Regions from separate parts of the Pseudomonas bambusae genome, predicted to be linked through region 1. Evidence: predicted binding sites of a transcription regulator. Region 1 holds the regulator's gene; each other region holds the start of a gene.
The links. Region 1 encodes FliA, which starts transcription of late flagellar genes. Its sites were predicted from a motif close to CTAAAGTTTNNNNNNNNNNNGCCGNTAA; they were not measured.
Positions count from the first base shown of each region.

Region 1 (10,522 bases):
ATAACAGGCACGACCACCGGCACGACCAAGGGCGGTGCGATGACCGGCGGCAATATCACCGGACGCTCCATCACCCGGGCGGCGATCGGCTCGGCAACCGGGCGCGGCACCGGTTGGGCGTGCGGCGCAGGCTGGGCATGCGACGCAGGCTGGCTGATCGGCGCCGCAGGACGCACAGGCACCGCCGCCGCGACCGCGACCGCTTCAGCGACCGCCGAACGCATGCGCGCGTCGTGGGCCTGCTCTTCGAGCACGGCCGCTTGAAATTCATCGATGCCGTCGCCGACGTCCAGCTCTTCGGTGGCGTCCTGCAACAACGCGTCGAGGTAGTTTTGCAGCGCCAGCTGTGGCCGGGATGCGATGTCCAGAGGGCGGTTCATACAGGAGCCCGAAAATGAGTGATGCGATTACCGCCTGTCTTTTTTATCGGCTGCACTGCAGGCCGACTTGAGCGCGCAGGCGCAAGGCGTGTGAATAAACGATCAGCGGACACTTCAGGCCACCTGCCCGACAAGCTGTTCGGTGAGCATGTGTTTGAGCAACGTGCGGTACGCCAGCACGCCCCGGCTCTTGTTGTCGAACTGCGACGGCGTCACCCCGGCCCGGCTGGCATCGCGCAACCGGGTATCGACCGGAATGTAGGCTTTCCAGACGTGTTCCGGATAACTGTCGCGCAGCAGTTTGAGGGTGCCCATCGACGCCTGGGTGCGACGGTCGAACAGGGTCGGGACGATCGTGTACGGCAGCGGCACTTTGCGCGAGCGGTTGATCATCGCCAGCGTGTTGACCATGCGCTCCAGGCCCTTGACCGCCAGAAACTCGGTCTGCACCGGGATCGCCAGTTGCTGACTCGCGGCCAGCGCATTGACCATCAACACGCCCAGCAACGGCGGGCTGTCGATGATCGCGTAATCGAAATCCTGCCACAGCTGCGCGAGGCTCTTGGCGATCACCAGGCCCAGGCCGCTCTGCCCCGGCGATTGGCGCTCAAGGGTGGCGAGCGCAGTGCTCGACGGCAGCAGGGAAATGCGATTGTCGCTGGTGGGCAGCAGCAGTTGACCGGGAAGGCCTTCCGGCACCGCGCCCTTGTGCAAAAACAGGTCGAAGCAGCTGTGTTCCAGCGCATCGGGGTCGTGACCGAAATAGCTGGTCATCGAGCCATGAGGGTCCAGGTCGACGACGACCACGCGCTTGCCCGCCTCAGCCAGCAAACCGGCTAAAGCGATGGAGGTGGTGGTCTTCCCGACCCCGCCTTTCTGATTGGCTACTGCCCAGACTCTCATATGTTCGCGTTCCCCCCAGCCATCACAACCATGACCGAGACCGATTCAAGGGGCAGGTGACGAAGATTTGACGCCTTGCGGCGGCTTGGCGGGTGTCGGTGCAGTTTGTGTGCCAGCACGACGCAGCGCCGCATCGGGTTTCGCATTGGCGGCGGTGCCGGAGCCGGTCAGGCTGCGACGCACGTCCAGATTGCGCGAGATCACCAGCACCACACGGCGGTTGCGGGCACGTCCATCGGCGGTGGCGTTGGAGGTCAGCGGCTGGAATTCGCCGTAACCCACCGAGGCCATACGCACCGGGTTGATCCCGTCCATGGCCAGCATGCGCACGATGCTCGACGCCCGCGCCGACGACAGCTCCCAATTGCTCGGGTACTGCGACGAGTTGATGGGCTGATTGTCGGTGAAGCCCTCGACGTGGATCGGGTTGTCGAACGGCTTGATGATTTTGGCCACTTTGTCGATCAGGTCGAAGGCCTGATTGCTGGGCAAGGCGTCACCGCTGCCGAACAGCAGGCTGGAATTGAGTTCGATCTCGATCCACAGCTCGTTGCCGCGCACGGTCATCTGATTGGAGGCGATCAAATCACCGAACGCCGCGTTAACGTCGTCGGCAATCGACTTCAGCGGGTCCTGGGCGCCCTGCCCCAGCGCCGCGTCGGTCTGCTCGCTGTCTTGAACCAGCGGGTCGGCCGGGCGCACGGTCTGGGGTTTCTGCTCGCCAATGGGGATCGGCTTGACGCTGCGCTCGGCTTCGTTGAACACCCCGACCAGCGCTTCGGACAGCACTTTGTACTTGCCCTCGTTCAGCGACGAGATCGAGTACATGACCACGAAAAACGCGAACAGCAAGGTGATGAAGTCCGCGTAGGACACCAGCCAGCGTTCGTGGTTTTCGTGCTCTTCGTGGTGGCGACGTCGACGGGCCATCAGTCCATCACTCCATGAAGCCTTGCAGCTTCAATTCAATCGAGCGCGGGTTCTCGCCTTCGGCAATCGACAGCAGGCCTTCGAGCAGCATTTCGCGGTAACGAGACTGACGAATCGCCACGGCCTTGAGCTTGTTCGCCACCGGCAAAAGAATCAGGTTGGCCGACGCCACGCCATAAATGGTCGCGACGAAGGCCACGGCAATGCCGCTGCCCAACTGGTTCGGATCGGCCAGGTTGCCCATCACATGGATCAGGCCCATGACCGCACCAATGATGCCCACGGTCGGCGCGTAGCCGCCCATGCTTTCAAAGACTTTGGCGGCCTGAATGTCGCGGCTTTCCTGGGTCAGAAAGTCCACTTCCAGAATGCTGCGGATGGCTTCGGGTTCGACCCCGTCCACCAGCAATTGCAGGCCCTTGCGTGAATAGGCATCCGGCTCGGTGTCGGCCACGGTTTCCAGCCCCAGCAGGCCTTCCTTGCGTGCGGTCAGGCTCCAGGACACGACGCGGTCGATGCCCCCGGCAAGGTCGATGCGCGGCGGAAACAGAATCCAGATGAAGATCTGAATCGCCCGTTTGAAGGCGCTCATCGGCGTCTGCAACAGGCACGCCGCCAATGTGCCGCCGAGGACGATCAGCGCCGCCGGGCCATTGAGCAAGGCGCCGAGATGACCGCCTTCGAGGAAGTTACCGCCAATGATCGCGACGAACGCCAGAATGATCCCTATGAGCGTCAAGACATCCATCAGAGACAGGCCTCGACCAGGTGACGCCCGATGTCATCCAGGCTGTAGACCGCGTCGGCGAGATCGGCTTTGACGATGGCCATCGGCATGCCGTAGATCACGCAGCTGGCTTCGTCCTGGGCCCAGATGTGGCTGCCGCCCTGCTTGAGCAGACGCGCACCTTCACGGCCATCGGCGCCCATGCCGGTCAGCACCACCGCCAGCACTTTGTCGCCGTAGGATTTGGCCGCCGAGCCGAAGGTGATGTCGACGCACGGCTTGTAATTCAGACGCTCGTCGCCCGGCAGGATTTTCACCGCGCCACGGCCATCGACCATCATCTGCTTGCCGCCAGGGGCCAGCAGCGCCAGACCCGGACGCAGGATGTCGCCGTCCTCGGCTTCCTTGACGCTGATGCGGCACAGCTTGTCCAGCCGCTCGGCGAAGGCTTTGGTGAAGGCCGCAGGCATGTGCTGGATCAGCACGATGGGGGCCGGAAAATTCGCGGGCAATTGCGTCAGCACACGTTGCAGTGCCACAGGTCCGCCGGTGGACGTGCCGATGGCGACCAGTTTGTAGGCCTTGCGCTTGGGCGCGGGCGACGTCGGCGCATGGGCCGCCGGAGCACGGGTCGGTGCGGGGGCTGGCGCAGGTCGGGTCGTCGCACCGGGCGTCGGGGCCGGACTGCGCAGCGAACCGGTGGACGGCGCTGGCGCAGTCGGGGCAGGCGACGGCGCAACGGGCGCACTGCTGTAACCGCTAAAACGACGGTTGCTGCGGGAAATGGTATGCACCTTTTCGCACAGCATTTGTTTGACCTTCTCGGGATTGCGCGAGATGTCTTCAAAATTCTTGGGCAGGTAATCGACCGCACCGGCATCCAGCGCATCCAGGGTCACCCGGGCGCCTTCGTGGGTCAGCGAGGAGAACATCAACACCGGAGTCGGGCAACGCTGCATGATGTGACGAACTGCGGTAATGCCATCCATCATCGGCATTTCGTAGTCCATGGTGATCACATCGGGCTTCAGGGCCAGGGCCTGCTCGATCGCTTCCTTGCCGTTGGTGGCGGTGCCGACCACTTGAATCGTTGTGTCAGAGGAAAGAATTTCCGAGACGCGCCGGCGGAAAAAGCCGGAATCGTCTACCACCAGAACCTTGACTGCCATAAACACTCCGTAGGGCCTGTCCCCTCAGGGGCCATCCCGTTTCATCAACCTCTGATCCACCCGTATTACAGGGATGGATAAGGAACCAGTGGGAGCGAACGTATTCGCGAAGCGGCGGGACAGACGCTACAGAGGTGTCGCCTGACCGATTTTCGCGAATGAATTCGCCCACACGAGGTTCACTGCATACCGGGCATCAAATACGCCGCGCGGCGTACCGCTTGAGCATGCTCGGCACATCGAGAATCAGCGCGATGCGGCCGTCACCGGTGATGGTGGCGCCCGACATGCCTGGCGTGCCTTGCAACATCTTGCCCAGCGGTTTGATCACGACTTCTTCCTGACCCACCAGTTGATCGACCACGAAGCCGATGCGTTGGGTGCCGACGGAAAGGATCACCACGTGACCTTCGCGTTGCTCCTCATGCGCGGCCGAGCTGACCAGCCAGCGCTTGAGGTAGAACAGCGGCAGCGCCTTGTCACGCACGATCACCACTTCCTGACCGTCGACCACGTTGGTGGTCGAGAGGTCCAGGTGGAAGATTTCGTTGACGTTGACCAGCGGGAACGCGAACGCCTGGTTGCCCAGCATCACCATCAGGGTCGGCATGATCGCCAAGGTCAACGGGACCTTGATGACGATCTTCGAGCCCTGGCCCTTGGTCGAGTAGATATTGATGGTGCCGTTGAGCTGGGCGATCTTGGTTTTCACCACGTCCATGCCCACGCCACGGCCCGACACGTCGGAAATCTCGGTCTTGGTCGAGAAGCCCGGCGCGAAGATCAGGTTGTAGCAGTCGGTGTCGCTCAGGCGATCCGCGGCATCCTTGTCCATCACCCCACGCTTGACCGCGATGGCGCGTAGCACCGCCGGGTCCATGCCCTTGCCGTCATCGGAAATCGACAACAGGATGTGGTCACCTTCCTGTTCCGCCGAGAGCACCACGCGACCGCCACGGGCCTTGCCCGATGCTTCGCGCTCTTCCGGCGATTCGATACCGTGGTCAACCGCGTTGCGCACCAAGTGGACCAGCGGGTCGGCCAAGGCCTCGACCAGGTTCTTGTCCAGGTCGGTTTCTTCACCCACCAGTTCAAGGTTGATTTCTTTCTTGAGCTGACGGGCCAGATCGCGAACCAGTCGCGGGAAGCGACCGAAGACTTTCTTGATCGGCTGCATCCGCGTCTTCATGACGGCGGTTTGCAGGTCAGCGGTGACCACGTCCAGGTTGGACACGGCCTTGGACATGGCTTCATCGCCGCTGTTGAGGCCCAGGCGCACCAGACGGTTACGCACCAGCACCAACTCGCCGACCATGTTCATGATTTCGTCCAGCCGCGCGGTGTCGACGCGCACGGTGGTTTCGGCTTCGGTCGGGGCCTTGTCGGCGGCTGCCGGTGCAGGTGCCCGGGCCGGTGCCGGTGCTGTCGGGGCCGGTGATGCCGCTGCAGGGGCTGGCGCAGCGGCCGCTTTTGCAGGCGCAGGTGCCGCAGCCGGAGCAGGCGCGGCCGCCGGTTTGGCTGGCTCGGCTTTGGGGGCCTCGGCCTTGGCCGGTTCGGCTTTTTTCACGGGTGCCGTGGCAACGGGCGCGCTCGCGGCAACATCCGCCGAGAAGGTGCCCTTGCCATGCAATTGGTCGAGCAGCGCTTCGAATTCGTGATCGGTGATTTCATCCGACGCCGGGGCGCCGGACTCGGCAGCGGCAGGCGCGGCCGCCACTGGAGCAGGGGCAACGGCTGTCGCTGTGTCGGCGGAAAACGAGCCTTTGCCGTGCAGTTGATCAAGCAACGCTTCGAATTCGTCGTCGGTGATTTCATCGCCGGCAGGCGCGGCAGCCGGCGCAGCAGACGCAGCCGATGCGGCAGCAGGTGCCACGGCATCGACCGCGAACTGGCCTTTGCCATGCAGTTGATCCAGCAGGGATTCAAACTCGGCGTCGGTGATTTCGTCGCTGGCGGCTTCCGTTGCAGGCGCAGCGGGTGCAGGTGCCGGTGGCGCAGACACGGCTGCGCTCGCCGCTTCCGCCTTCACGGCATTCAGCGAGTCCAGCAGTTGTTCGAATTCGTGATCGGTGATGTCTTCGGAAGGCGCTTCGGCCACCTCTTCAACCACCGGCGCAGGGGCAGCGGCGATTTCGTCGGCAGACGCAGGCTCGGCCAGACGCGACAGCGCGGCGAGCAGCTCTGGCGTGGCCGGGGTCACGTCCGAACGCTCACGGACCTGGCCGAACATGCTGTTGACGGTGTCCAGTGCTTCGAGCACGACATCCATGAGTTCCGCGTCGACCCGGCGCTCACCTTTGCGCAGGATGTCGAACACGTTTTCGGCGATGTGGCAGCATTCGACCAGCTCATTGAGCTGGAGGAAGCCTGCGCCCCCTTTTACAGTGTGAAAACCGCGAAAAATTGCATTGAGCAGGTCCGCATCGTCCGGTCGGCTTTCCAGCTCGACCAACTGTTCGGACAACTGCTCCAGAATCTCGCCGGCCTCTACCAGAAAATCCTGAAGGATCTCTTCATCGGCGCCGAAGCTCATTGGGGGTGCTCCTAAAATTAACCGTCAACCGATCCAGGAGCTGCGTCGATGGCCTGCGCGCATTGCCTTCGTCGAGACATTGGCGCGCAAGCCCACAGCCACTTTCACATAGAACCCTGGCTCTGGATTTCAGAAGCCGAGGCTGGATAGCAGATCGTCTACATCATCCTGACCGGATACGACGTCTTCACGTTTATCGGCATGAATCTGCGGACCTTCACCCTTGGAATGAAGTTTTTCCTGTTCTTTTTGCTTACGGAACTCTTCCTGGTCGTGTTCGATCCCGGCGAAGCGATCGACCTGACTGGCCATCAGCACCAACTTGAGCAAATTACTCTCGACTTCGGTCACCAGTGTGGTCACACGCTTGATCACCTGACCGGTCAGGTCCTGATAGTCCTGAGCCAGCAGAATGTCGTTCAGGTGGCTGGCGACCTCGTGGGTCTCCTTCTCGCTGCGGGTCAGAAAACCTTCGACGCGGCGGGCCAGATCACGAAACTCTTCAGCACCGATTTCGCGGCGCATGAAGCGGCCCCAATCGACGCTCAACGCCTTGGCGTCGGCGCTCAGGCCGTTCATCAGCGGTGTGCTCTGCTCCACCAGGTCCATCGTGCGGTTGGCCGCGCCTTCAGTGAGGCGGACAACGTACGACAGACGTTCGGTGGCATCCGTGATCTGCGACACTTCCTCGGCTTGCGGCATGTGCGGGTCAATCTGGAAATTGACGATTGCACTGTGCAGCTCGCGCGTCAGCTTGCCCACTTCCTGATACAGGCCGCGGTCCCGGGTCTGATTAAGCTCATGGATAAGTTGCACGGCGTCGCCGAACTTGCCTTTTTCGAGGCTGGCGACCAGTTCTTGTGCGTGTTTCTTCAGGGTCGACTCGAAGTCACCCATTGTCGAATCTTTGGAATCCATAGCGCCCTCACAGCGGACATCAGGAATTGACGCGCTCGAATATCTTCTCGATTTTTTCTTTGAGCACCTGAGCCGTGAAAGGCTTGACCACGTAACCGTTCACGCCCGCCTGAGCGGCTTCGATGATCTGCTCGCGCTTGGCTTCGGCGGTCACCATCAACACAGGCAGGTGACGCAGACGTTCGTCGGCACGCACCTGACGCAGCAGGTCGATGCCGGACATGCCAGGCATGTTCCAGTCGGTCACCAGAAAGTCAAAAGCACCGCTCTGCAGCATCGGCAATGCGGTGGTACCGTCATCTGCTTCGGCCGTGTTGGTGAACCCAAGGTCACGCAACAGGTTTTTTATGATCCGCCGCATCGTTGAAAAGTCATCAACGATGAGGATTTTCATGTTCTTGTCCAATTCGACCTCCAAGCAGTCTTTAACGCGCCCAGTGCCTGGACGCGCGTTCAATCAATACCGGCAACATCGCTCCACCGGTCACACGAAAACGAGGGGGCCTTTCGAAGAAACACGTGATGAGCGCCACGGAAAAAGTCCGAAGACCTGATCCCAGCGGCTCCTGCCTTGTCCCTTTTGCTTCCCACACAACGCCTTGCACAGCCGGCCTTACCACCCAAAACGCAGGCATCTTTGTGAAAAGACGGGCCCGCGTCAATGCGTCAACGCGCGCGCCATTCTCCCAACCGGCCCCGCAGACGTGCGGCGCACTGGCTATGCAGCTGGCTGACACGGGATTCGCTGACCCCCAAGACCTCCCCGATCTCTTTGAGGTTCAGCTCTTCGTCGTAGTACAACGCCAGCACCAGGCGCTCACGCTCGGGCAGGTTGGCGATGGCGTCCGCCAGCGCGCTCTGGAAACGTTCATCTTCCAGATCCCGCGACGGTTCGAGCGACTGGCTCGCGCCGTCCTCGTGCAACCCTTCATGCTCGCCGTCCTGCAACAGGTCGTCGAAGCTGAACAAGCGGCTGCCCAAGGTATCGTTCAGAATCCCGTAGTAATCGTCGAGACTCAATTGAAGTTCGGCCGCAACCTCGTGATCTTTAGCGTCGCGACCGGTTTTCGCTTCAATTGCACGAATCGCGTCACTGACCATGCGCGTATTGCGGTGGACCGAGCGTGGCGCCCAGTCCCCCTTGCGCACTTCATCGAGCATCGCGCCGCGAATACGAATGCCGGCGTACGTCTCGAAACTCGCACCCTTGGTGGAATCGTATTTGGTCGACACTTCGAGCAGGCCGATCATGCCGGCCTGGATCAGATCCTCGACCTGCACGCTGGCCGGCAGACGCGCCAGCAAGTGGTAGGCGATGCGCTTGACCAAAGGGGCATAGCGCTCGATCAGCTCATACTGAGAATCTTTGGACGATTTGCTGTACATGCGATAGCCACTTGCAGTCATGACACAGGCCCTGCACTGGTCTGATGAACCAGGCGCTCAACGAAAAATTCAAGGTGGCCTCGCGGGTTCGCCGGCAATGGCCAGGTATCGACCTTCTGCGCGATGGCCTTGAACGCCAGCGCGCATTTGGAACGTGGAAACGCTTCGTACACCGCACGCTGCTTCTGCACGGCCTTGCGCACGCATTCGTCGTACGGCACGGCGCCGACGTATTGCAGGGCCACGTCGAGGAAGCGGTCGGTGACCTTGGTCAGCTTGGCGAACAGGTTGCGGCCTTCCTGAGGGCTCTGCGCCATGTTAGCCAGCACGCGGAAACGGTTCATGCCGTAGTCGCGGTTCAGCAGTTTGATCAGCGCGTAGGCGTCGGTGATCGAGGTCGGTTCATCGCAGACCACCAACAGCACTTCCTGCGCGGCGCGCACGAAGCTGACCACCGATTCGCCGATCCCGGCAGCGGTGTCGATCACCAGCACGTCCAGGTTGTCGCCGATGTCGCTGAACGCCTGAATCAGACCCGCGTGTTGCGCAGGGCTCAGGTGAACCATGGTCTGGGTGCCCGACGCCGCAGGCACGATGCGCACACCGCCCGGGCCCTGCAACAGAACATCGCGCAGCTCGCAGCGTCCTTCAATGACGTCCGCCAAGGTGCGTTTAGGGGTCAGTCCCAACAATACGTCAACGTTGGCGAGACCCAGATCGGCGTCCAGCAACATGACGCGACGTCCCAGCTCAGCCAGGGCCAGCGAGAGGTTCACTGACACGTTGGTCTTGCCGACGCCACCTTTGCCACCGGTCACCGCGATAACCTGTACGGGATGCATGCTGCCCATGTTAATTTTTTACCTTGTCTTGCTTAGACCAAAGCCACATTTCGGGCTGCACGTTCACTGCGTGAACAATGCTTGGCAGACCATCGATGCAGGTATATTCCACTGTCATTTTCCTTACCTAGCCCGCGCGCTTGCCGGGGCTGTGATAAAGATCCGCAAACATATCCGCCATCGCTTCCTCGCTAGGCTCCTCCTGCATCTGAACGCTGACAGCCCTGCTGACCAACTGATGCCGACGTGGCAGATGCAGATCATCCGGAATGCGCGGGCCATCGGTGAGATAGGCCACGGGCAATTCATGTGTCACCGCCAGGCTCAGCACTTCGCCGAGGCTGGCGGTTTCGTCGAGCTTGGTCAGGATGCACCCGGCCAAACCGCAACGCTTATAACTGTGGTACGCCGCCGTCAGCACCTGCTTCTGGCTGGTGGTGGCGAGCACCAGGTAATTGCGCGCCTTGATCCCGCGACCGGCCAGACTCTCCAGTTGCAGGCGCAGGGCCGGATCACTGGCTTGCAGGCCGGCGGTGTCAATCAACACCACACGCTTGCGCAGCAACGGCTCCAGCGCCTGAGCCAGCGATTGACCGGGGTCAACGTGGGTCACCGGCACATTCAGGATGCGGCCCAGCGTCTTGAGCTGTTCCTGCGCCCCGATGCGGAAGCTGTCCATGCTCACCAGCGCGATGTTTTGTGCGCCGTACTTCAACACGTAACGCGCCGCCAGC
Region 1 is NZ_CP151650.1:4,714,053-4,724,574, forward strand. It holds gene AAEO81_RS21500 (CheW domain-containing protein) at 1-380, opposite strand, end outside; gene AAEO81_RS21505 (ParA family protein) at 495-1,283, opposite strand; gene motD (flagellar motor protein MotD) at 1,329-2,213, opposite strand; gene AAEO81_RS21515 (flagellar motor protein) at 2,221-2,961, opposite strand; gene AAEO81_RS21520 (chemotaxis response regulator protein-glutamate methylesterase) at 2,961-4,109, opposite strand; gene AAEO81_RS21525 (chemotaxis protein CheA) at 4,306-6,642, opposite strand; gene AAEO81_RS21530 (protein phosphatase CheZ) at 6,772-7,560, opposite strand; gene AAEO81_RS21535 (chemotaxis response regulator CheY) at 7,580-7,954, opposite strand; gene fliA (RNA polymerase sigma factor FliA) at 8,227-8,967, opposite strand; gene fleN (flagellar synthesis regulator FleN) at 8,964-9,797, opposite strand; gene flhF (flagellar biosynthesis protein FlhF) at 9,916-10,522, opposite strand, start outside.

Region 2 (10,522 bases), 1.7 Mb from region 1:
CGGTCACCAAGGGCTGGCGCCTGACGCTGCGCCTGAAGGTCAAGGACACCAACAAGAATGTGGAACTGCGCGCTTACCTGCTGCGCGAGACCCCGGTCGAACCTGGTAAGGAACCTGCGCTGATCACTGCTGACAAAGCAGACAAGAAGCCTGAGAAAAAAGCGGACGCCAAACCGGCGGTAGCCGCTGCCGCGCCTAAAGACGAAAAAGCCGAAATCGTCAAAACCGACGCTGTGAAAGCCGGTGATGCGAAAGACGCCAAAGTGGCCAAGGCCGACGCGAAAGCCGATGGCAAAGACGCTGCTGCGAAAGACGCGAAGGCCGATGCCGCCAAGCCAGCTGACGCTGCCAAGGTTGCCGAAGCCAAGTCCGACGAAGCGTCGAAACCTGAAGCCGCGCTGGGCGATGCTGCCAAGGCGAATAAAGGTAATAAAGACACCACGCAGCCAGCGACACCGGCTGCATCCACCCAGCAGGGCCCGGCCATGAATCAACAGATTCTGACCGAGACCTGGAGCTACCAGTTGCCAGCCGATGAGTAATTCACAAGCCGTGCCTGAATCTCTAAGTGAGTATCTCGCACACCTGCCAATGAGTGACGAGCAGCGGGCCGAACTGGCCAGTTGCACCTCGTTCGCTGAGCTGCATGAACGCCTTTCGGCGCAGACCGTCACCGACTCCGCCGAGGCCGCTCAGGCTTCGGTGGGCCGTCGCCTGACCCTGACCACCGCTGACGAGTTGCACGAAGCAGAAATGCTGACGGTCGACGCCAGCGGTCGCGTTTGCCTGAAAGCCACGCCGCCGATCCGCCGTACCAAAGTCGTCCCGGAGCCATGGCGGACCAACATCCTGCACCGTGGCTGGCGTCGTCTGACCGGGAAAACCAACCCGCCCAAGCCAAGCCACGACGATTTGCCGCGTGACTTGCCGAAGGCTCGCTGGCGTACGGTCGGTTCGATCCGTCGTTACATCCTGCTGATTCTCATGCTGGGCCAGACGATCGTGGCTGGTTTCTACATGAAAGGCATCCTGCCGTACCAAGGCTGGTCGCTGGTCTCGTTCGACGAAATCAGCCGTCAGACTCTGTGGCAAACCGCCGTTCAAGTGATGCCGTACGCGCTGCAGACCACCATTTTGCTGATGTTCGGGATTCTGTTCTGCTGGGTGTCTGCCGGTTTCTGGACCGCCTTGATGGGCTTCCTCGAACTGCTGACCGGGCGCGACAAATACCGTATCTCTGGCGCTAGCGCTGGCAATGAGCCGATTGAAGCCGGTGCGCGTACTGCGTTGGTCATGCCGATCTGTAACGAAGACGTGCCTCGCGTTTTCGCCGGTCTGCGTGCCACCTTCGAGTCCGTTGCCGCGACGGGCGATCTGGATCGCTTCGACTTCTTCGTCCTCAGCGACACCAACGAAACCGACATCGCCGTTGCCGAACAACAGGCGTGGCTGGATGTGTGCCGCGAGACCAATGGTTTTGGCCGGATCTTCTATCGCCGTCGTCGCCGTCGCGTAAAACGTAAGAGCGGCAACCTCGACGACTTCTGCCGTCGCTGGGGTGGCGAGTATCGTTACATGGTCGTGCTCGACGCCGACTCTGTGATGAGCGGCGAGTGCCTGACCAGTCTGGTGCGCTTGATGGAAGCGACCCCGGACGCCGGTATCATCCAGACCGCGCCACGTGCCTCGGGCATGGACACGCTGTATGCCCGCATGCAGCAGTTCGCCACCCGTGTGTATGGCCCGCTGTTCACTGCCGGTTTGCACTTCTGGCAGCTGGGTGAATCCCACTATTGGGGTCACAACGCGATCATTCGCATGAAGCCGTTTATCGAGCATTGCGCCTTGGCGCCGTTGCCCGGTAAGGGGGCCTTCGCCGGTGCGATTCTGTCTCACGACTTCGTTGAAGCCGCGCTGATGCGCCGCGCCGGTTGGGGCGTGTGGATTGCCTACGACCTGCCAGGCAGCTATGAAGAACTGCCGCCGAACCTGCTGGACGAACTCAAGCGTGACCGTCGCTGGTGCCACGGTAACCTGATGAACTTCCGCCTGTTCCTGGTGAAAGGCATGCACCCGGTGCACCGTGCGGTGTTCCTGACGGGCGTGATGTCCTATCTTTCCGCGCCGTTGTGGTTCCTGTTCCTGGTGTTGTCGACGGCGCTGCTCGCAGTCAACACGCTGATGGAACCGACCTACTTCCTGGAGCCGCGTCAGCTCTATCCGTTGTGGCCACAGTGGCACCCGGAAAAAGCCGTCGCGCTGTTCTCGACCACGGTTGTCCTGCTGTTTCTGCCGAAACTGCTCAGCGTCATCCTGATCTGGGCCAAGGGCGCGACGGGCTACGGCGGTCGGATCAAAGTCACCATGTCGATGCTCCTGGAGATGCTGTTCTCCATGCTGCTGGCGCCGGTGCGGATGATCTTCCACACCCGCTTCGTGCTGGCCGCGTTCCTCGGCTGGGCCGCGACCTGGAACTCGCCACAACGTGACGACGACTCCACGCCGTGGAGCGAAGCGGTCAAGCGTCATGGACCGCAGACATTGCTCGGCTTCGGCTGGGCGCTGCTGGTGGCTTGGCTCAACCCAAGCTTCCTGTGGTGGCTGGTGCCGATTGTCGGCTCGTTGATGCTCTCGATCCCTGTGTCGGTGATTTCCAGCCGTACCAACCTGGGCCTGAAAGCGAAGGATGAAAGCCTGTTCCTGATCCCGGAAGAGCACACCCCGCCGCAGGAGCTGGTGTCGACTGATCAGTACACCCACGAGAACCGTTGGCATGCACTGAACGATGGCTTTGTTCGTGCCGTGGTCGATCCTCAGCAGAACGCTCTGGCCTGTGCACTGGCAACCTCACGTCACCGTCACGCCGAGCCGATCGAGTGGATGCGCGTCGAACGCGTACGCCACGCCATCAAAGGCGGCCCGGAGCACTTGAACAACAACGAACGCCTGCAATTGCTGAGCGATCCTGTTGCGCTGGCGCGTCTGCATGAGGCGGTCTGGGCGGAAGGCAACGAAGCGTGGCTGGAGGCCTGGCGAGCGTCGGTGAAAGCCGATCCTCACGCCCCTTTGCTGCCCTTGCAGCCTGCGACACACCTGAACGTGCCGTCGCTCGCCAATGCCTGATTGACGTAACCGCTGCAAAAAAACGCCGCCGGAGAGGGATCTTCGGCGGCGTTTTTGTTTGGGTGTGATCAGGTACAACCTCCAGCAGCCGCACTTCCTGTAGGAGTGAGCTTGCTCGCGAGGCGTCCTGTCAGATGTCGCAGTGTTGACCAACCTGACGTCATCGCGAGCAAGCTCACTCCTACAGGGGAGGAGCGACCCTCAAATCGCATCGTCGCCAGCGAATCTGTGGGAGCGAATTCATTCTGGGCGGCAATCCGACGATGCGGGGTACATTCGACGCATCTGCGTCGGGTGTACGATCTTTCGCGAATGAATTCGCTCCCACAGCGATCTCGTAGCAAGAACGCCATAGAGAGCCGCGCGTTCAGCTCACCCGAAACTTCCCGACCATCTCTTGCAGATGCGTCCCCAGCCGCGCCAGTTCCAGGCTTGAAGCGGCGGTTTCTTCGCTGGCTGCTGCCGTCTGTTCGGACACATCCCGCACGGTCAGCACGCTCCGGTTGATCTGCTCGGCGACGACGCTTTGTTCTTCGCCTGCCGTCGCGATCTGCTGGTTCATGGTCTGGATCGTCGAGACCGTGCGGGTGATGTGCTCCAGCGCCGCACCGGCCCGCCGGCTCAACTCGACGCTGCGATCCGTCAATGTGCGGCTGGCATCCAATGTGCTGACCACCTGTTGCGTGCCGCTCTGCAAGGCCGCGATCAACAGTTCGATTTCTTCGGTGGATTGCTGCGTGCGCAAGGCCAGGCTGCGCACTTCATCGGCGACAACGGCAAACCCCCGCCCCGCTTCCCCCGCCCGGGCCGCTTCGATGGCGGCATTCAGCGCAAGCAAGTTGGTCTGCTGAGACACCGACTTGATCACGTCCAGCACGCCACCGATCTTGTCGCTTTCCAGCTTGAGCTTGCCCATGGCGTCGGTGGAATTGGCCACCTCGACCGCCAGCCGTTCGATCTGGCCAATGGCGTCTGCGACCACCTGATCACCTTCCCGCGCCTGCTGATCAGCCTGCACCGCCGCCTCGCTGGCCTCTTCGGCGTTGCGTGCGACTTCCATCACAGTGGAGGTCATCTGATTCATCGCCGTGGCGACCTGATCTGTTTCGCGTTTCTGATCGTTGACCCCGGCGCTGGTCTGCTCGGTTACCGCCGACAGCTGCGTGGCGGCGCTGGCAATCTGCGCGATACCGTCACTGATGCCCGAAATAAGCGCCCGCAGTCGCAGGGTCATGTCCTGCATGCTTTGTTGCAGACTGCCCATTTCGTCATGGCGTTGCACGTCGAGGTCAACACTCAGGTCGCCGCTGGCAATCCGCTTGGCGGCTGCGAGGGTCTGGTGCAGTGGCAGGATGATCTGCCGGGTGATCAGCCAAGCGGCCAACAGCCCCAGCACGATAGCCAGCAGTGCCACGCCGATCAGGGTGTTGCGCGACCGGTCGGCATCGCTGTCCCGGCGCTGGCTTTGCAGTGAGCTGATCTTGTCAGTGGACTCCAGCAGCGTATCGCCCAAGGTCGCCATCGACCCTTGCGCAGCGTCTGCTTTGACCTGCAGCACCTTGAGCTGAGCCAGTTGCGCGCGGTAGTCCTCCAAGGCTTTTCTCGCGCTTTCAAGAATGGCCGCGTTGGTGTTGGACGGGCTGGCCATGATCTGGTCGACTTCCTTGAGCGCTTCATCGATGGCCGTTATTACTGCCGACTCAAATGTCTCTTTGCCGCTGTAGAGATAGGCCTGTGCGGCGTAAAGCGCGTCCTGAATATGCCGCCGCAATTGCAGAATGTTGGTGAATTCATCGAGCTTTTCGCTGTTGCCCTGTTCCTCGCTGACGGCCTTCAGCACATCGGCTTCGACCTGATCGATGGCTGCGATCACGGTGTTCGACAGCTTGTCCATGTGCAGCCGTGAAGCGTCGCGGGTCTCTAACAGTTGGCTCAGATCGTTGAATGCTGTCTCCAGCGACCGCACGGTGTCGCTTTGCCTGGCGAGCATGTCAAGTACGTCGGCGGGGTGATCCCCTTTACGCAAGACGCCCAAATGCGCCTCGATTTCGTTGATCCCGTCCAGCACGCTGGTCGCACTGGCTGCCGTGTTTTCGACGCGAAAGATGATGCGCTCTGCCCGCAGATCCTCCGTCATGGTGTTGAGCTGAGCGATGGAGGTCAGCGATTCCGAACGCTCGATCATGGCGTCCAGTCCGTGCCACCCTGTGAGGGTGATGATCAGCGTCAGCAGCAATACCAGGCCGAAGCCCAGTGCCAGTTTGAGTTTGACGCTGGTATTGGCCAGCGCCCCGTTGATTCCTTGCGACATGGTGCATCTCCTGCGGATGGGCGATAAGCGCGCATCGGCAGGGGAGGCGGGAGCGTGACCTGAAGAGGGTGTAGGAGATTTCTGAGGCGATGGCGGGAGTGATGCGGGTCACACATTTCTTCCGAGTACCGCAAGACTTCGTAGATACCGTCTTGCCCATCACCGGGCAAGCGCAATTTCTGCGTCGAACGGCTTGCCCGATTTCAGCACGCCATAGACCAGATGCAGCAGCTTTCGCATTGCTGCACAGATGATCTCTTTTGGGGCTTTCCCATTGGCGCGCATCCGGGTCTTTAGCTCTCGCAACACCGCGTTGTGCTTTAGGCCAGCCATGCCTGGCATGTAAAGCCCGGCGCGCAGCCTTTTCGAGCCGGTTTTGGATATATGGGTCGGGCCTACCGACTCTCCCGAGCTAGCACAACGTGGGTCCAGGCCCGCAAAGGCAACGATAGATTTGGGGCCCTTGTAATCCAATGGGTCGCCGAGTTCGGCCAGGATCAGCGCTGCGGTCGTATCCCCCAGCCCGTCGATGGTCACGATCAGATCGCGCTTCTGGCGCAGGTCAGGATCGTCGTCAATATTGTCTTTGATCGCTTTCCTGGTCTCGTCGATCTGTTGCTTGACGTGGCTGATCACCGACTCGATCGACGCTTTGACCTTGTCTTCGGCGACATCCAGACGATTGCTTTCCATCTGCTGAATTTCCTGCAAATCTTCCAGTCGACGCACCAACGCGCGCAAGCGCCGACGTGGCGCGGGCTCCGGCACCCACTCGCGCAGTCTGGTGTGCTTGTCTTGCGCATAGCGGGCGATCAGCTTTGCATCGGCCTTGTCGGTTTTGACCCGGCGCAGCTCATCCTTGCCGTACTGGTGGAGGATCGCAGGGTTGACGATGCACACCCGGTATCCGTGAGCGTGAAGGCAATCAGCAACGCCCTGGTGGTAGACGCTGGTGGCTTCCATCACGACCCAGGCATGGGGCTCGGAGTGGGTGGTAAGCCAGTCGAGCAGCACCTGATAACCCTTGGGATTATTGGCCAGCCTGGCTTTGGTCCTGAACTTCCCGTTATCCAGCGGGGTGGCGATATCAAATGAGTTTTTGGCGATATCGATGCCAACAAAAGCAGACATGGCGCTCTCCAGAGTCGATTGCACACGATCATCGCGTCACCCGGTCCTGCCTTGTACATGCGTGCTCACGCCGAAGGCGCGCACTGGATACCGTTCGGACTTTTCGAGTGAGGTTGGAGAACCGGAGCTCTATCTACTTTGTAAGCTCTGAGGCCTTAGGAGCTGAACAGCTTCCCGGCTCTCCCTCGATGATCAGTCGAGAACTATGGCGCGATGAAACGCCAGAGTCGAGATACAAGGAGCCGGCTTGCTGGCGAAAGCGGTGTGTAATCCGATGATAAGGGGATTGACCCACCGCATTCGCCAGCAAGCCGGCTCCTACAATAAGTGTGTAGATTCACACCCTGAACCGGCCGACCAGCCCCTGCAGATGCGTGCCCAAACGTGCGAGCTCCACGCTGGATGCCGCGGTTTCTTCACTGGCCGCTGAGGTCTGTTCCGACACATCCCGCACGTTCAGCACACTGCGGTTGATCTCTTCGGCCGTTGCACTTTGCTGCTCGGCGGCGGCCGCAATCTGCTGGTTCATGGACTGGATCGCGGACACGGTTCGGGTAATGCTTTCCAGCGCGCCACCAGCCCGACGGGTCAGTTCCACGCTGCTGGTCGTCAATTCACGGCTGTTGTCCATGATCGTCGCCACCTGTTGCGTGCCGTTCTGTAAGGCCGCGATCAGGTCTTCAATCTCTTCGGTGGATTTCTGTGTGCGCTGGGCCAGGCTGCGCACTTCATCGGCCACCACGGCGAAGCCGCGACCCGCTTCACCGGCCCGGGCGGCTTCGATGGCCGCGTTGAGCGCCAGCAAGTTGGTCTGCTGCGCGACCGACTTGATCACGTCCAGCACGCTGCCAATTTTGTCGCTTTCGCGCTTGAGTTCACCCATGGCCTCGGTGGAATGCCCCACTTCGGTGGCCAGACGCTCGATTTGAGCGATGGCCTCGCTCACGACCTTGTCGCCTTCACGGGCCTGCTGATCGGCCGCCACAGCGGCTTCTGAAGCCTCCTCGGCATTCCGTGCGACTTCTTGCACCGTGGCCGTCATCTGGTGCATGGCCGTAGCGACCTGGTCCGTCTCGACTTTCTGATTGTTAACCCCGGCGCTGGTCTGCTCGGTCACCGCGGACAGCTGCTCAGCGGCGCTGGCGATTTGCGTGACACCGTCGCTGATGCCGCCGATCAGCTCGCGCAGGTTCACTGTCATGCGCTGAATGCCGCCTTGCAGCTGACCCAGTTCGTCACGGCGATCAATGCTCAGGTTATGGGTCAAGTCGCCGGACGCAACGCGATCCACCGCGACGAGTGTGTGTTTCAACGGCAGGGTAATCTGGCGAGTAATGGCCCACGCCGCAAGGACCCCGAAAAACAGAGCCAGCGCTGTCGCCAGACTCAGCATCGATTGCGCCTGCGCGCTGTCGGCGTCTCGCTTGGTATTTTGTGAGGTGGTCAATTTGTCACTCAGGTCGAGCAACTGCTGACCGACCCCCTCCATCTTCTGCAGCGCCTGGCGGCTCACCCGTTGGGCGTCGCGGTATTGTGCGACTGCAGCGCCGTAACTTTTAAGGGCCAGATTCGCCCGTTGCAGCTGCGGGATGTATTGGGACGAAACGTCGCCCGCCAAGGTGTTCACGCCAACGATGGCTTCTTCGATGGCGGCTGTGGCGCTCTTTTCGAAATCTGGATTGCCGCTGAAGGTGTAGCCGCGTACTTGAAAACGCGCCTGCTGAATCAGCTTGCTCACGCCCACGGCGCTGTTGAATTGCAGAATGTTGTCGTGCTGGATCAACGCCTCTTCGATCTTGTTGACCTCGTCCACGGCGGCATCCGCGGCTGCGCCCAAGTTCACGCGGCTGGCTTCACGGGCTTGAATGGCTTTGGCCATGTCCTCGAATGCGCGACGGTAGTCAGTGGCGGCCTGAGTCTGAGCGTCCAGCAGCTTCAGGTCGCTCCCGACCACGAGCTTGCCGTGGGCCGTCTTGAGCTCCGCGTCGAGATGGTCCAGCGCGGTCATGACGGCCTTCGCCGTATCCGGGTTGGCCTGGGTTTCGTAATTCATGCGTGCAATGCGCAGCGCCAGGGAATATTCGTTGATCTGGGAGATCATCGCGAGCTTGTCGCCGCGATCAATCAACGACCTCACGCCCGACCAGCCTGTTGCGGTGATGACCAGCGTCAACAGCAAAACCAGCCCGAACCCGATCCCGAGCTTGCGACTGACACTGATATTTCCAAGGCGTTGGGCGGTCCAGCGATACATGACGATTCCTTGCTGATGGTTTTTTGGGACGTCACGTTATCGGCAAGGGTGCACCAATCTGAAGCAGAGCGAGGATGGCATATCGGCCAAGTATCGGAAGCGCTGTGTTTATCGCGATCTGCATCTGGCCGAAGGCCGTGGGAGCCGGCTTGCTGGCGAATGCGTCAGGTCGGAAACATTGATAGTGGCTGACACACCGCTTTCGCCAGCAAGCCGGCCACAACATGGGCGGGGGCTGGTCGCGTGAAGGGGATGGATTAAAAAAGCCGGGCGAGGACGGCAGTGACGGCGGTTTCGACCCGCAGGATGCGGTCGCCGAGCTGCACAGGGTTCAGGCCGGATTCGCGCAGCAGGTCGACGTCGTAGGGAATCCAGCCGCCTTCCGGGCCGATGGCCAAAGTGACCGGCTCATTGACCGCACACGGGCAGGCCGGGTAATCGCCGGGATGCCCAACCAACCCAAGCGTCCCCTCAACGATGGCAGGCAGCCGGTCTTCGACGAACGGCTTGAAGCGTTTCTCGATGACGATTTCCGGCAACACGCTGTCCCGCGCCTGTTCCAACCCCAGAATCAACTGCTCACGAATCGCCCCAGGCTCCAGGAACGGCGTCTGCCAGAAGCTTTTCTCGACGCGGTAACTGTTGACCAGAATGACCTTGGGCACACCCATGGTGGCGACGGTCTGAAATACCCGGCGCAGCATTTTGGGGCGGGGCAGGGCGAGCACCAGGGTCAGCGGCAGTTTGGCGGGAGGCTCACGGTCGAAACTGACAGACAGTTCCGCCTCGCGGGGTTCGAGACGCAGTAACTGCGCGCTGCCGAGCAAGCCGCCCACGCGTCCAACGCGCAGGCTGTCGCCGACCTCCGAACGATGCACCTCTTGCATGTGCTTGAGGCGTCGATCACGCAACACCACCCGATCAGCCGAAATGAAGTCGGCCTCTTCCAGAAGCAGCAGATTCACGGCTGGGTCGCTGGCGGCTGGTCTTGCTCGTCTTCGGCTTTCTCGTCGTCTTCGTGGTCGCCGCGTTTGGTGACCATCGAGCTGCACAACACGCCGATTTCAAACAGCAGCCACATCGGCACGGCCAGCAGCGTCTGCGAAAAAATGTCCGGCGGGGTCAGGATCATGCCGACCACGAAGCACCCGATCACCACATAGGGGCGAATCTTCTTGAGGTACTTCACATCAACGATGCCGATCCACACCAGCAACACGACCGCGACCGGGATCTCAAACGCCACGCCGAACGCCAGGAACAGCGTCATGACGAAATCCAGATAACTGGAGATGTCCGTCATCATCGACACCCCTTCCGGGGTCACGCTGGCGAAGAAGTGGAAGATCAGCGGGAACACCAGGAAATAGGCGAAGGCCATCCCGGCGTAGAACAGAATGATGCTGGAAATCAGCAGCGGCACCGCCACGCGTTTTTCGTGTTTGTACAGGCCCGGCGCGATGAAGCCCCAGATCTGGTACAGGATGACCGGCATTGCCAGGAACAGCGCCACCATCATCGTTAGCTTGAACGGTGTCAGAAACGGCGAGGCCACATCAGTGGCGATCATCGTCGCGCCTTCGGGCAAGAACTTGCGCAGTGGCGCCGAGACGAAGGTGTAGATCTTCTGCGTGAAGTAGAACAGCGCACCGAAGATCACGAAGATCGCCAACACGCAACGTAACAGGCGCGAGCGCAGCTCA
Region 2 is NZ_CP151650.1:6,408,356-6,418,877, reverse strand. It holds gene AAEO81_RS28760 (glucan biosynthesis protein G) at 1-542, shown strand, start outside; gene mdoH (glucans biosynthesis glucosyltransferase MdoH) at 535-3,123, shown strand; gene AAEO81_RS28750 (methyl-accepting chemotaxis protein) at 3,491-5,434, opposite strand; gene AAEO81_RS28745 (IS110 family transposase) at 5,594-6,565, opposite strand; gene AAEO81_RS28740 (methyl-accepting chemotaxis protein) at 6,903-8,819, opposite strand; gene AAEO81_RS28735 (16S rRNA (uracil(1498)-N(3))-methyltransferase) at 9,077-9,784, opposite strand; gene tatC (twin-arginine translocase subunit TatC) at 9,781-10,522, opposite strand, start outside.
Region 2: a site for FliA is predicted at 8,856-8,883, ahead of AAEO81_RS28740 (methyl-accepting chemotaxis protein). Genes of this name have one in related genera too.

Region 3 (10,522 bases), 2.6 Mb from region 1:
ACCTCTCTTGAAAGCCAGCCTCGACACACGTGTACGCATGACGATTTCAGACTCTTCTCATAAGGGCTAAGCCAACCTATCCACATATCCACAGTCGCTGTTGATCCATTTGTGGATAAACTGTTCGGCCATTGCGCTAGGCGTTACGCTCCGTGGCTTACAAGCATCTGATCAAAAATCACCCAGCCTATCCCTCGGTTTTTTAACGCTTTTCTCCACAGTTGACCGGCCAACATGCACACATTTGCCCACAATCTCTGTTGGCGGCTATGTGGATAAGATGTTCGCTATCCTCTGTAAGCCCCATAAATACACGTTTTCAGGCGATTGGTTAAGTTTTGATCAATCCGACATTTCTTTGGCGATGTTATGTCTCGCCATGCTGGATATTGACGCAAATGTCAGTTTTCCACATGTCAAACTTTAATAGCACAACTTGCGCACAATCTCTGTGAGTGGTCCTGTGGATAAGGTGTTCGCGTTCCTCTGTGAGCCATGTATCGCGCGGCCTTCAGAGTTTTGATCAGAATATGATCAGCTATTTCTCCTTCACCTCAGTTTGAATAAGTCACGGTTTTTTCTGGCTTTTCGCACGGACGCGGATTGAGTTCCCCACCATGCACCGGATTGTGCTGTGGATAAGAGAAATGAAGAATCGCATAACTGTCAGAAATGACAGTGCAGGAAGACTCGGAGGGGGAATGCTGCGGGGTGTCAGGCGAAAAAACGCATCGTCCGGGACTAGCCCGGACGATGGTGTGGTTTCAAGCGTCGTAGCCGTAAAGCCTTACTCGTGATTAACCGCCACACCCTTCAAATAAGGCGCAGGCTCTGCGCCCATGTTTTCCAGCAACTTGGCGCTGTACCAGTCGATGAAGTTGACCACGCCGAACTCGTAGGTTTGCGAGTACGGGCCTGGCTGGTAGGCGACGGAGTTGATGCCGCGCTGGTTTTCTTCGGCCAGGCGACGGTCCTGGTCGTTGGTGGCGTCCCAGACTTCACGCAGGCGCGCGACGTCGTAGTCCACGCCTTCGACGGCGTCTTTGTGCACCAGCCATTTGGTGGTGACCATGGTTTCCTGTGCGCTCAGTGGCCATACGGTGAACACGATGACGTGATCGCCCATGCAATGGTTCCACGAGTGCGGCAAATGCAGGATGCGCATCGAGCCCAAGTCCGGGTTCTTGATGCGGCCCATGAGCTTCTTACTGCCTTGCTGGCCGTCCATGGTCATGGATACGGTGCCTTTGAGCAGCGGCATACGCACGATACGGTTACGCAGGCCGAAGCTCTTGTGCAGGTAAGGGATCTTCTCGGCTTCCCACGCAGCAGCGGATTCAGCGACGTGATCCTTGAATTTCTGGTCGGCGCGCGGATCGTTGGTGTCATCCCACTCCAGCAGGGTGTTCAACAGCTCTGGGTGCGAACCACTGCAGTGGTAGCACTCGCGGTTGTTTTCCAGCACGAGTTTCCAGTTGGCCTTCTCGATCAAGGTGGTTTGCACCGCCACCTTGGTGTTTTCCATGTCGTACGGTTCCATGTAGTGATTCAGCGTCTGCAGGAACTCGTCGATGGCCGGCGGGTTTTGCGCCAGGCTGATGAAGATGTAGCCGCCGGACACTTTGCAGTGCACAGGCTTGAGGCTGAACTTCTGCATGTCGAAGTCGGCGCCCATTTCGGTGCCCGCATACAGCAGGCGGCCGTCGAGCTCGTAGGTCCACTGGTGGTACGGGCACACCAGTTTGGCGACCTTGCCTTTCTCTTTGGTGCACAGACGCGAACCGCGGTGGCGGCAGACGTTGTGGAACGCGGCGACGGTGCCGTCAGGCTTGCGCACGACCAGGATCGGGTTCTTGCCGATTTCCAGCGTCAGGAAGTTACCTTTGGCCGGAATCTCGCTGGTCATGCCCGCGATCAGCCATTCCTTTTGAAAGATTTCCTGCATGTCGATTTCAAACAGCCGCTCATCGCTGTAGAAAGGCTGCGGCAGCGAGTACGTGCGCTCGCGGGTTTGCAGCATTTCGGCGGTTGCCTTGCGTGCGGGTTCCAGCGGATCGCCCAGGCTCAGAGTTGCGGTGACGTCCATCTTTCAAGTCCTCAGGTCGCGGTTTCAGCGGCCTACGAATGTGGCTAATACGGTTGTGTTGTGTGTCTGGCACGCGAGGCGACGGTGTTGGAAGTCGCTCATGTTTATTAGGTAAAAATCTGTATTCGATTGACGGCGAGTGTGTAGCCGGTCGCGACACGAACCTTATCCATGGGCGACATGGCCGAATCCGTTTCCGACTACGCAGCCCCTATAGATCGGGGCTGGTCGCCATAAGTATGTGAATGTCGCTGATAGGTAAATAGGCGGCTCGTGCGTTACGCAGAATCGCCACCATAAGAGGCCGACAGTCGGCCGTGGAGAGTGAGTATGTCCCAGAGTTTCCTCAGCCCGGTTACCACGCAGACCTGGGCCAATGGCCGCCACCTTGTGCGCGTCGTCAAAGTGATCCAGGAAACCTGGGACGTTCGCACTTTTTGCTTCATGGCCGACCAGCCGATCCTGTTCTTTTTCAAGCCGGGCCAGTTCGTCACCCTGGAGCTGGAAATCGACGGCGTGCCGACCATGCGCTCCTACACCATTTCCAGCTCGCCCTCGGTGCCGTACAGCTTCTCGATCACCATCAAGCGCGTGCCGGGCGGTAAGGTCTCGAACTGGCTCCACGACACCCTGCATGAAGGCCAAGAGCTGGCGGTTCACGGGCCGGTCGGGCTGTTCAACGCCATCGACTTCCCGAACCCGAAGATTTTGTACCTCAGCGGCGGCGTCGGCATCACGCCGGTCATGTCCATGGCGCGCTGGTATTACGACACCAACGCCAATGTCGACATGGTGTTCGTTCACAGCTCCCGTTCGCCAAAAGACATCATCTACCACCGCGAACTTGAGCAGATGGCGTCGCGTATCAATAACTTCTCGCTGCACATCGTCTGTGAGAAGCACGGTCTGGGCGAACCATGGGCCGGTTATCGCGGCTACCTGAACCAAAAGATGCTGGAGCTGATGGCGCCGGACTTCATGGAACGTGAAGTCTTCTGCTGCGGCCCGACCCCTTACATGAACGCGGTCAAGCGCCTCCTGGAAGCCAACGGCTTCAACATGGCCCAGTACCACGAGGAATCCTTCGGTGCGACGCCACCCGAAGCCCGCGCCGATGCCGTGGAACACGCCGAACAGGCCGCCGACGCGCCGGAAATCGACATTGCCGAACTGCACCAGGTCGAATTCACCGACACCGGCAAGAGCATCCGCGTGGCGCCAGGCGAAACCGTTCACGCCGCCGCTGCCAAGCTGGGCCTGATGATCCCGAAAGCCTGCGGCATGGGCATCTGCGGGACCTGCAAGGTGATGAAGCTGAGCGGCGAAGTCGAGATGGAACACAACGGCGGCATTACCGACGACGACGTGGAAGAAGGCTACATCCTGTCGTGCTGCAGCATTCCGAAGGGCGACGTGCGAATCGAGTATTGATGAAATAGGTAGCAGCACGGCTTGTCGGCGGTGGCGATTTCGAATGCGCGACCGTCGGCAAGCCGAGCTGTTATCCGAGATGGATCTCGGCCCAGTGCTCCTGCGCTGCCCAGCCATTCGGGAATCCCATAGGCTTCAGCCTTGAGGCGTCCTGATCTCCCAGCAACTTCAACGCTCGAGCTTTCCACTGAGCGTCCGGGCTGATCAGATCAGTCAGATAAGCGAGCATGGTCAACACCACGTATAGCCGCTGCGATGGCTGAGGCTGGTTCTGACAAGCCTTGGCGATCGTCCAGCTTTTCGGCAGCGCGGGACGAACAGGCAGCTCTCTGTTCCACAGGCGTGAGTGGTGCGCGCAACAGTTGCGAATGAACGTCAACGTGTGCAGCCAAGACTCAAGCACTTCAAACGGCAACTTGAACCGGGATGCGATGGCTTTTTTGTCGCGGCTTCGAGCAATGGCCCTGAACAGCGTTGACACTGTCCCCAGACTCATTTCCTCAAGCATCGCCCACGCGGGCGGTAGCTCAGGATCGTTATAGGTCGCACCATAAAAACGGAAGTAGTTATCGCGAGCGCGGTTGTCCATGTGTTGGCGTATCGCGTGCTCGGAACGCCCGCTGCGTTGGTTTCGTGTCAGTTCACGCTTGAGCTTTCTAGCCTCGTCAGCGAGCTTCAGCCTTAGGGGGCGCAACAGTTCGCCGTGTGCATAGGAAGAATGAAACGATTTGGGGTCGGTTATCCAGCTTGAGCCGAGCCTGGGACTCAGGTGATTGTTGATGGCTGCGCGTACGGCCACTTCGACTCTCTCTATTGCCTCCATGACCAGGCTGCGTAATGAAGAGTCGAAGCGATAGACCTCTACGATGTCTTTCAATGCGGAACCGGGCTTGAAGGCATGGTCCGGTCGTGTCTCCTGAAACGGCCGCATGTATGGGCTGAGCCGAAACAGCGTGACCACCTCCAGCAGACACATTGCCTTGTGTTCATTCGCGATGCGCAGGCCACGTTTTTTCAGCAGTTCCAATTGCTGATCGACGCTGAGGGCGGGTTTATCGAATGGCCTCATGCCACTTTTCTCCAGGCAAAAAAAACCCGCGCGATTTGAGCGTGCTGACCAGGTCAACCTAGGCTTGGCGGGTGTGTTGCGCTGGATTATAGGGACCTCAGGAACGCGGTCAACGTTGAGGTTTCAGCAAATTGTAACGGTGGTTTCTCCAGTTTCAGAGGGCAGGAATGTCGCGATGAACAGCATTCCCCTCCTGGATCTGGAACCCATTTACACCCTGAACCGCGCCACCATCCCGTTCAAATCCACCGCCAGTCGCGACAGTTCGTTGCTGGCTGCGCTGGTCTGGCTGGCGCCGGTGGTGGATTGCGCAGAGAGGTCGCGGATGTTGACTAGATTGCGGTCCACCTCGCGAGCGACTTGTGCCTGTTCCTCGGCGGCGCTGGCGATCACGAGGTTGCGTTCGTTGATTTCAACCACTGCGCCGTTAATGGTGTCCAGCCCAACGCCTGCGCCTTTGGCGATGTTCAGGGTCGATTCAGCGCGTTCGGTGCTGCTGCGCATCGAGTTGACGGCCTTTTCGGTGCCACCCTGAATACTGCCGATCATGCGTTCGATTTCGCTGGTCGATTGCTGGGTACGGTGGGCGAGGGCGCGCACTTCGTCGGCCACGACGGCAAAACCGCGACCGGCTTCACCGGCACGTGCGGCTTCGATGGCCGCGTTGAGGGCGAGGAGGTTGGTCTGGTCGGCCAGGCCACGAATGACGTCCAGCACCTTGCCGATGTCGCGGGATTCATCTGCGAGGTTGCCGATCAGGGTGGCGGTGCTTTGCACGTCTCCGCTCATGCGTTCGATGGCGCTGACGGTTTCCTGCACCAGATCACGGCCGTCGCTGGCCGAAGACGTAGCGTTCTTCGAAGCTTCCGAAGTGCTGACTGCGTTGCGGGCCACTTCTTCGACGGCGCTGGTCATCTCGTTGACAGCGGTCGCGGCCTGTTCGATTTCGTTGTTCTGTTGCGACAGGCCTCGGGCACTCTCGTCGGTCACGGCATTGAGTTCTTCAGCGGCAGACGCCAGTTGAGTGGCTGAGCCGGAAATGCGTTGCAGCGTGTCGCGCAGTTTTGATTGCATCTTCAGCATGGCCGTCAACAAGCGACCCGCTTCGTCCGAACCGTCCGCGACAATCGTTGACGTCAGGTCGCCCTCGGCGATTTCTTCGGCGGCCTTGAGCGCAGCGCCGATCGGGCGAGTGATGCTGTTGGTCAGCAGCCAGGCGAACAGCAACGTCAGGACCGTCGCAAGGATCAGCAACCCGACCACCATATTGAACGCCATGTTGTATTGCTCGCCCGCAGCAGCGTTGGCGGCGTCAGACTCTTTGCTGTTGATCTCCACCAGCTTCGACAGAACTGCATTCATCTTGTCGGAGTTTTCCTGCAAGTCGACGTTCAACAGCCGGGCGAGCTCTTCCGTTTTTCCGTCTTGGCTGAGGGCGCGCATGCGGTCTTCGAGCTGACGGTACTGGATCAGCAGCTGCTTGAATTCGGCATAGTTGGTTTTTTCGTCCGCGGTCGTCGGCAGCTTTTCATAAACAGCCTGGGCGATACCCATTTGCTGGAAGCGGGATGTCATGGCATCGAGGGTCTTCTGTTGAACGGCCGGGTCACGGTTGACCAGCAGCCGGAAAGACAGGACGCGTAAGCGCACGCTGGTGTCGATCATCTTGTCCAGGCTGCGAATGCTCGGCACGGTGTTCTTTGCGATTTCGTTGCCTTCAGAGCGAATCTTGCTCATCTGCGTCAACGAGAAGATGCCGAGAAACAACATCAGGGCGCCTATCAGGGCAAAACTGAAAAACGCGCGTGGAGCGATGTTCATGTTGCGCAGTGACATAACCGATCATCCGAGAAATGGGCGCAGACCTGCGCCCTGGCCGTTTTTAAACGAGTCTGGTTACTGCCTATCGGTCGTAAATCCGGGGCCTTGAGCGGATTTGCATTATTTTGAAATAAATAGCTTGCTGTCGATCCGAAGGTTTGCGAACCATCAGGGACGAAAAAAGGGGAATACGCATTGGCGCATTCCCCTTTTTTCATTGCTGTCAGCGGGTTACAGGCGGAAGCGGGCGACCATGCCGTTCAGGTCCACGGCCAGACGCGACAGCTCGTTGCTCGCGGCGCTGGTCTGGTTGGCGCCGGTGGCTGATTGAGTCGACAGATCGCGGATGTTGACCAGGTTGCGGTCCACCTCGCGAGCAACTTGAGCCTGTTCCTCGGCGGCGCTGGCGATCACGAGGTTGCGTTCGTTGATTTCAACCACTGCGCCGTTAATGGTGTCCAGCGCAACGCCTGCGCCTTTGGCAATGTTCAACGTCGATTCGGCGCGTTCGGTGCTGCTGCGCATCGAGTTGACGGCCTCCTCGGTCCCGCCCTGAATACTGCCGATCATGCGTTCGATTTCGCTGGTCGATTGCTGGGTGCGGTGGGCGAGGGCGCGCACTTCGTCGGCCACGACGGCAAAGCCACGGCCGGCTTCGCCCGCACGTGCAGCTTCAATGGCGGCGTTGAGGGCCAGCAGGTTGGTCTGGTCGGCGAGACCCCGAATCACGTCCAGGACCTTGCCGATGTCGCGGGATTGCTCGGCGAGGTTGCCGATCAGGGTGGCGGTGCTTTGCACATCTCCGCTCATGCGTTCGATGGCGCTGACGGTTTCCTGCACCAGATCGCGGCCGTCGCTGGCCGAGGTGGTGGCGTTTTTCGATGCTTCGGAGGTGCTGACCGCGTTGCGGGCCACTTCTTCGACGGCGCTGGTCATCTCGTTGACAGCGGTCGCGGCCTGTTCGATCTCGTTGTTTTGCTGGGAAAGGCCACGGGCGCTTTCGTCGGTGACGGCGTTCAGCTCTTCAGCGGCAGACGCCAGTTGAGTCGCGGAACCAGAAATGCGTTGCAGTGTGTCGCGCAGCTTCGATTGCATTTTCAGCATGGCCGCCAGCAGACGACCGGCTTCGTCATTCCCGTCTACCTGAATGGTGCGGGTCAGATCACCCTCGGCGATTTCCTCCGCCGCTTTCAGCGCAGAGGAGATTGGGCGAGTGATGCTGTTCGTCAGCAGCCAGGCGAACAGTAGCGTCAGCAGAGTGGCAATGATCAACAGCGTGACCACCATCGTGAAGGCCGTCGAATACTGGTTCGAGGCGTCTTTGTTGGTGTCGTTGAGCTGCTGGGTGTTGATTTCCACCAGCTTGCTCAAGACCACGTTCATCTGGTCCGAGTTGGTTTGCAGGTCGTTGTTAAGCAAAGCCGTCAGCTCGTCCAGCTTGTTAGCGCTGCTCAACGATTTCATGCGGTCTTCGAGCTGGCGATAGTCGCCCAGCAGTTTCACGTATTGATCGTACGTCACCTGCTCTTCAGGGGCGGAGATCAATTTCACATAAACGGCGCGTGCTTCTTCGATCTGCCGGTTACGGGTCGCCAGCAGGTCGAGCGTCTTTTGCTGGGTGTCGGCTTCGCGGTTGAGCATCAGACGATAGGACAGGACGCGTAGGCGAACGCTGGCCTCGGTCAGCTTATCCAGCGCCTTGATGCTGGGCATGCTGTTGGTGGCCATGACTTCGGTGGCATCGTTGATCTCGCTCATCTGCGCGAGCGCGAAGATGCCAAGCACCAGCATCAGCAAGCCGATGATGGAGAAGCCGAGAAAAGCACGGGGCGCGATGTTCATATTGCGAAGGGACATGACTGTTCCTGAATTGGGGCGCGATCCATGCGAAACAAAAGGGAGGTACGAAAAGGAATACTTGCTTATCGGTCAGGCATGCCAGGACTTGAACTGGTTGGTCCATAGTGCGCGCATCTGTCGCAGGCAGGTCGATCTGACGAACAGCAGGAACAAGAGGGGGAAAACGCAGTCAATCAGGTCCGTTATGCGTTTGCGGAATTGAAGCGGTATCTGTGCTTTTTGTGTCGGTGTTGTGGCGTGAATGCCCTGATTTCACTGGTAGCTGAAGTGACTTTTCTTTATCGTACGCGCCCTTTGAAATTTGCCTGAGAAATCAAAATGTTGGAAGCATCTCTAAGCCAGTTGGAAAAACTCGTCGGTGACCTCGTTCAGCAGAATCAGACGCTGCAGAACACGAACGTTCAGCTCGCCGAAGAATTGAAACAAGCCAAGGATGACAACGACAGTTTGCAGTTGAGCCTGCTGGAGCAGGAAGAAAAGCAGGGCGCCACGGCCGCCCGTATTCAGGCGTTGGTTGATCGCGCCACCAGCGCAAGTGCGGTCGGCGCATGATTCTCGACCGCGACACCACCAAGGTCATTTCCATTCTTGGCAACGATTACACGATCAAGGCGCCTGAAGGTCAGGAACAGACCTTGATGGATGCCGTGGTCATGCTGAAATCGGCGTTGTCTGAAACCAAACGTAGTTATCCGACTTTGATCGGTGATCGTCTGTTGGTGCTGGCGGCGCTGAACCTGTGTTCGAAGCAGATCGAACTCAAAGAGCAGCACGCCGAAGCGCTGAGCCGCTATGAAGACAAGGTCAGTGCGACGGTCGAGGTGATTGAGAAGGTGATTGCGCAGGGGTGAATGCTTCTGCAGGGATTGATCGGTCTGATTGCAGTGATTCCTTGTGGGAGCGAATTCATTCGCGATTGGTAGGTACATCCGACACATTGATGTCGGCTGTACCCTTTATCGCGAATGAATTCGCTCCCACAGTTATACGGCTATACGGCGCCGTTTCTCGGATCAGGCCCCCATCACCAGACGGATATCCGCCGCCAGCTCCCGCACGCGGGCTTCTTCGGTGTCCCACGAGCACATGAAGCGCGCGCCGCCGCTGCCGATGAAGGTGTAGAACCGCCAGCCCTTGGCGGTCAGTGCGGCGATGGCTGCCTCCGACAGTTGCAAGAATACGCCGTTGGCCTGCACCGGGAACATCAGCTCAACGCCCGGAATGTCCTTGACCAGGTCGGCCAGCAATTGCGCGCAGGCGTTGGCGTGGCGAGCGTGTTTGAGCCACGCATCGTTTTCCAGCAGGCCCACCCAGGGGGCCGACAGAAAACGCATTTTCGACGCCAGTTGCCCTGCCTGCTTGCAGCGATAGTCGAAGTCTTCGGCCAGCTGGTGGTTGAAGAACAGAATCGCCTCACCCACTGCCATGCCGTTCTTGGTGCCGCCGAAGCACAGCACGTCGATGCCTGCTTTCCAGGTCAGCTCAGCGGGTGAGCAGCCCAGAAATGCGCAGGCGTTGGCGAAACGGGCGCCGTCCATGTGCAGGTTCAGGCCGAGTTCCTTGCAGGTGTCGCTGATGGCTTTCAGCTCTTCGGGCAGGTAGACGCTGCCGACTTCGGTTGCCTGAGTCAGCGTCACGACACGCGGTTTCGGATAGTGGATGTCGGCGCGCTTGAGCGCGACTTCACGAATCGACGTGGGCGTCAGCTTGCCGTTCTCGCTGCGGGCGGTGAGCAGCTTCGAGCCGTTGGAAAAGAACTCCGGCGCGCCACACTCGTCGGTTTCGACGTGGGCGGTCTCGGAGCAGATGACGCTGTGATAGCTCTGGCACAACGACGACAGCGCCAATGAGTTGGCTGCCGTGCCGTTGAAGGCGAAGAACACTTCGCAGTCGGTTTCGAACAGCTGGCGGAATTGATCGGCCGCGCGTGCTGTCCACTGATCGTCGCCGTAGGCACGCTGGTGGCCATAGTTGGCTTGCTCCATGGCCGCCCACGCTTCCGGGCAGATTCCCGAATAGTTGTCGCTGGCAAACTGCTGGCTTTGGTCTGACATGGCCGGTTCCCTGTAATCGAAGGTTGCGACTGTAACCAGATTTCAATGCAGAGGTCATGCATTCTTGCGTCAGAAAATTCAGCAAACATGTGAGGTCCGATGATCGAGACGATTTCAGCGGTGCGCCCCGAGCGCGACCGGGCCTTGGACCTGCTCAAGTGGCTGGCGATGCTGAGCATGGTGCTCGATCACTTGCGTTAT
Region 3 is NZ_CP151650.1:586,049-596,570, forward strand. It holds gene gbcA (glycine-betaine demethylase subunit GbcA) at 788-2,086, opposite strand; gene gbcB (glycine-betaine demethylase subunit GbcB) at 2,417-3,517, shown strand; gene AAEO81_RS02635 (Abi family protein) at 3,588-4,586, opposite strand; gene AAEO81_RS02640 (methyl-accepting chemotaxis protein) at 4,797-6,422, opposite strand; gene AAEO81_RS02645 (methyl-accepting chemotaxis protein) at 6,639-8,264, opposite strand; gene AAEO81_RS02650 (hypothetical protein) at 8,586-8,819, shown strand; gene AAEO81_RS02655 (cell division protein ZapA) at 8,816-9,118, shown strand; gene AAEO81_RS02660 (low specificity L-threonine aldolase) at 9,281-10,321, opposite strand; gene AAEO81_RS02665 (TraX family protein) at 10,421-10,522, shown strand, end outside.
Region 3: a site for FliA is predicted at 8,330-8,357, ahead of AAEO81_RS02645 (methyl-accepting chemotaxis protein). Genes of this name have one in related genera too.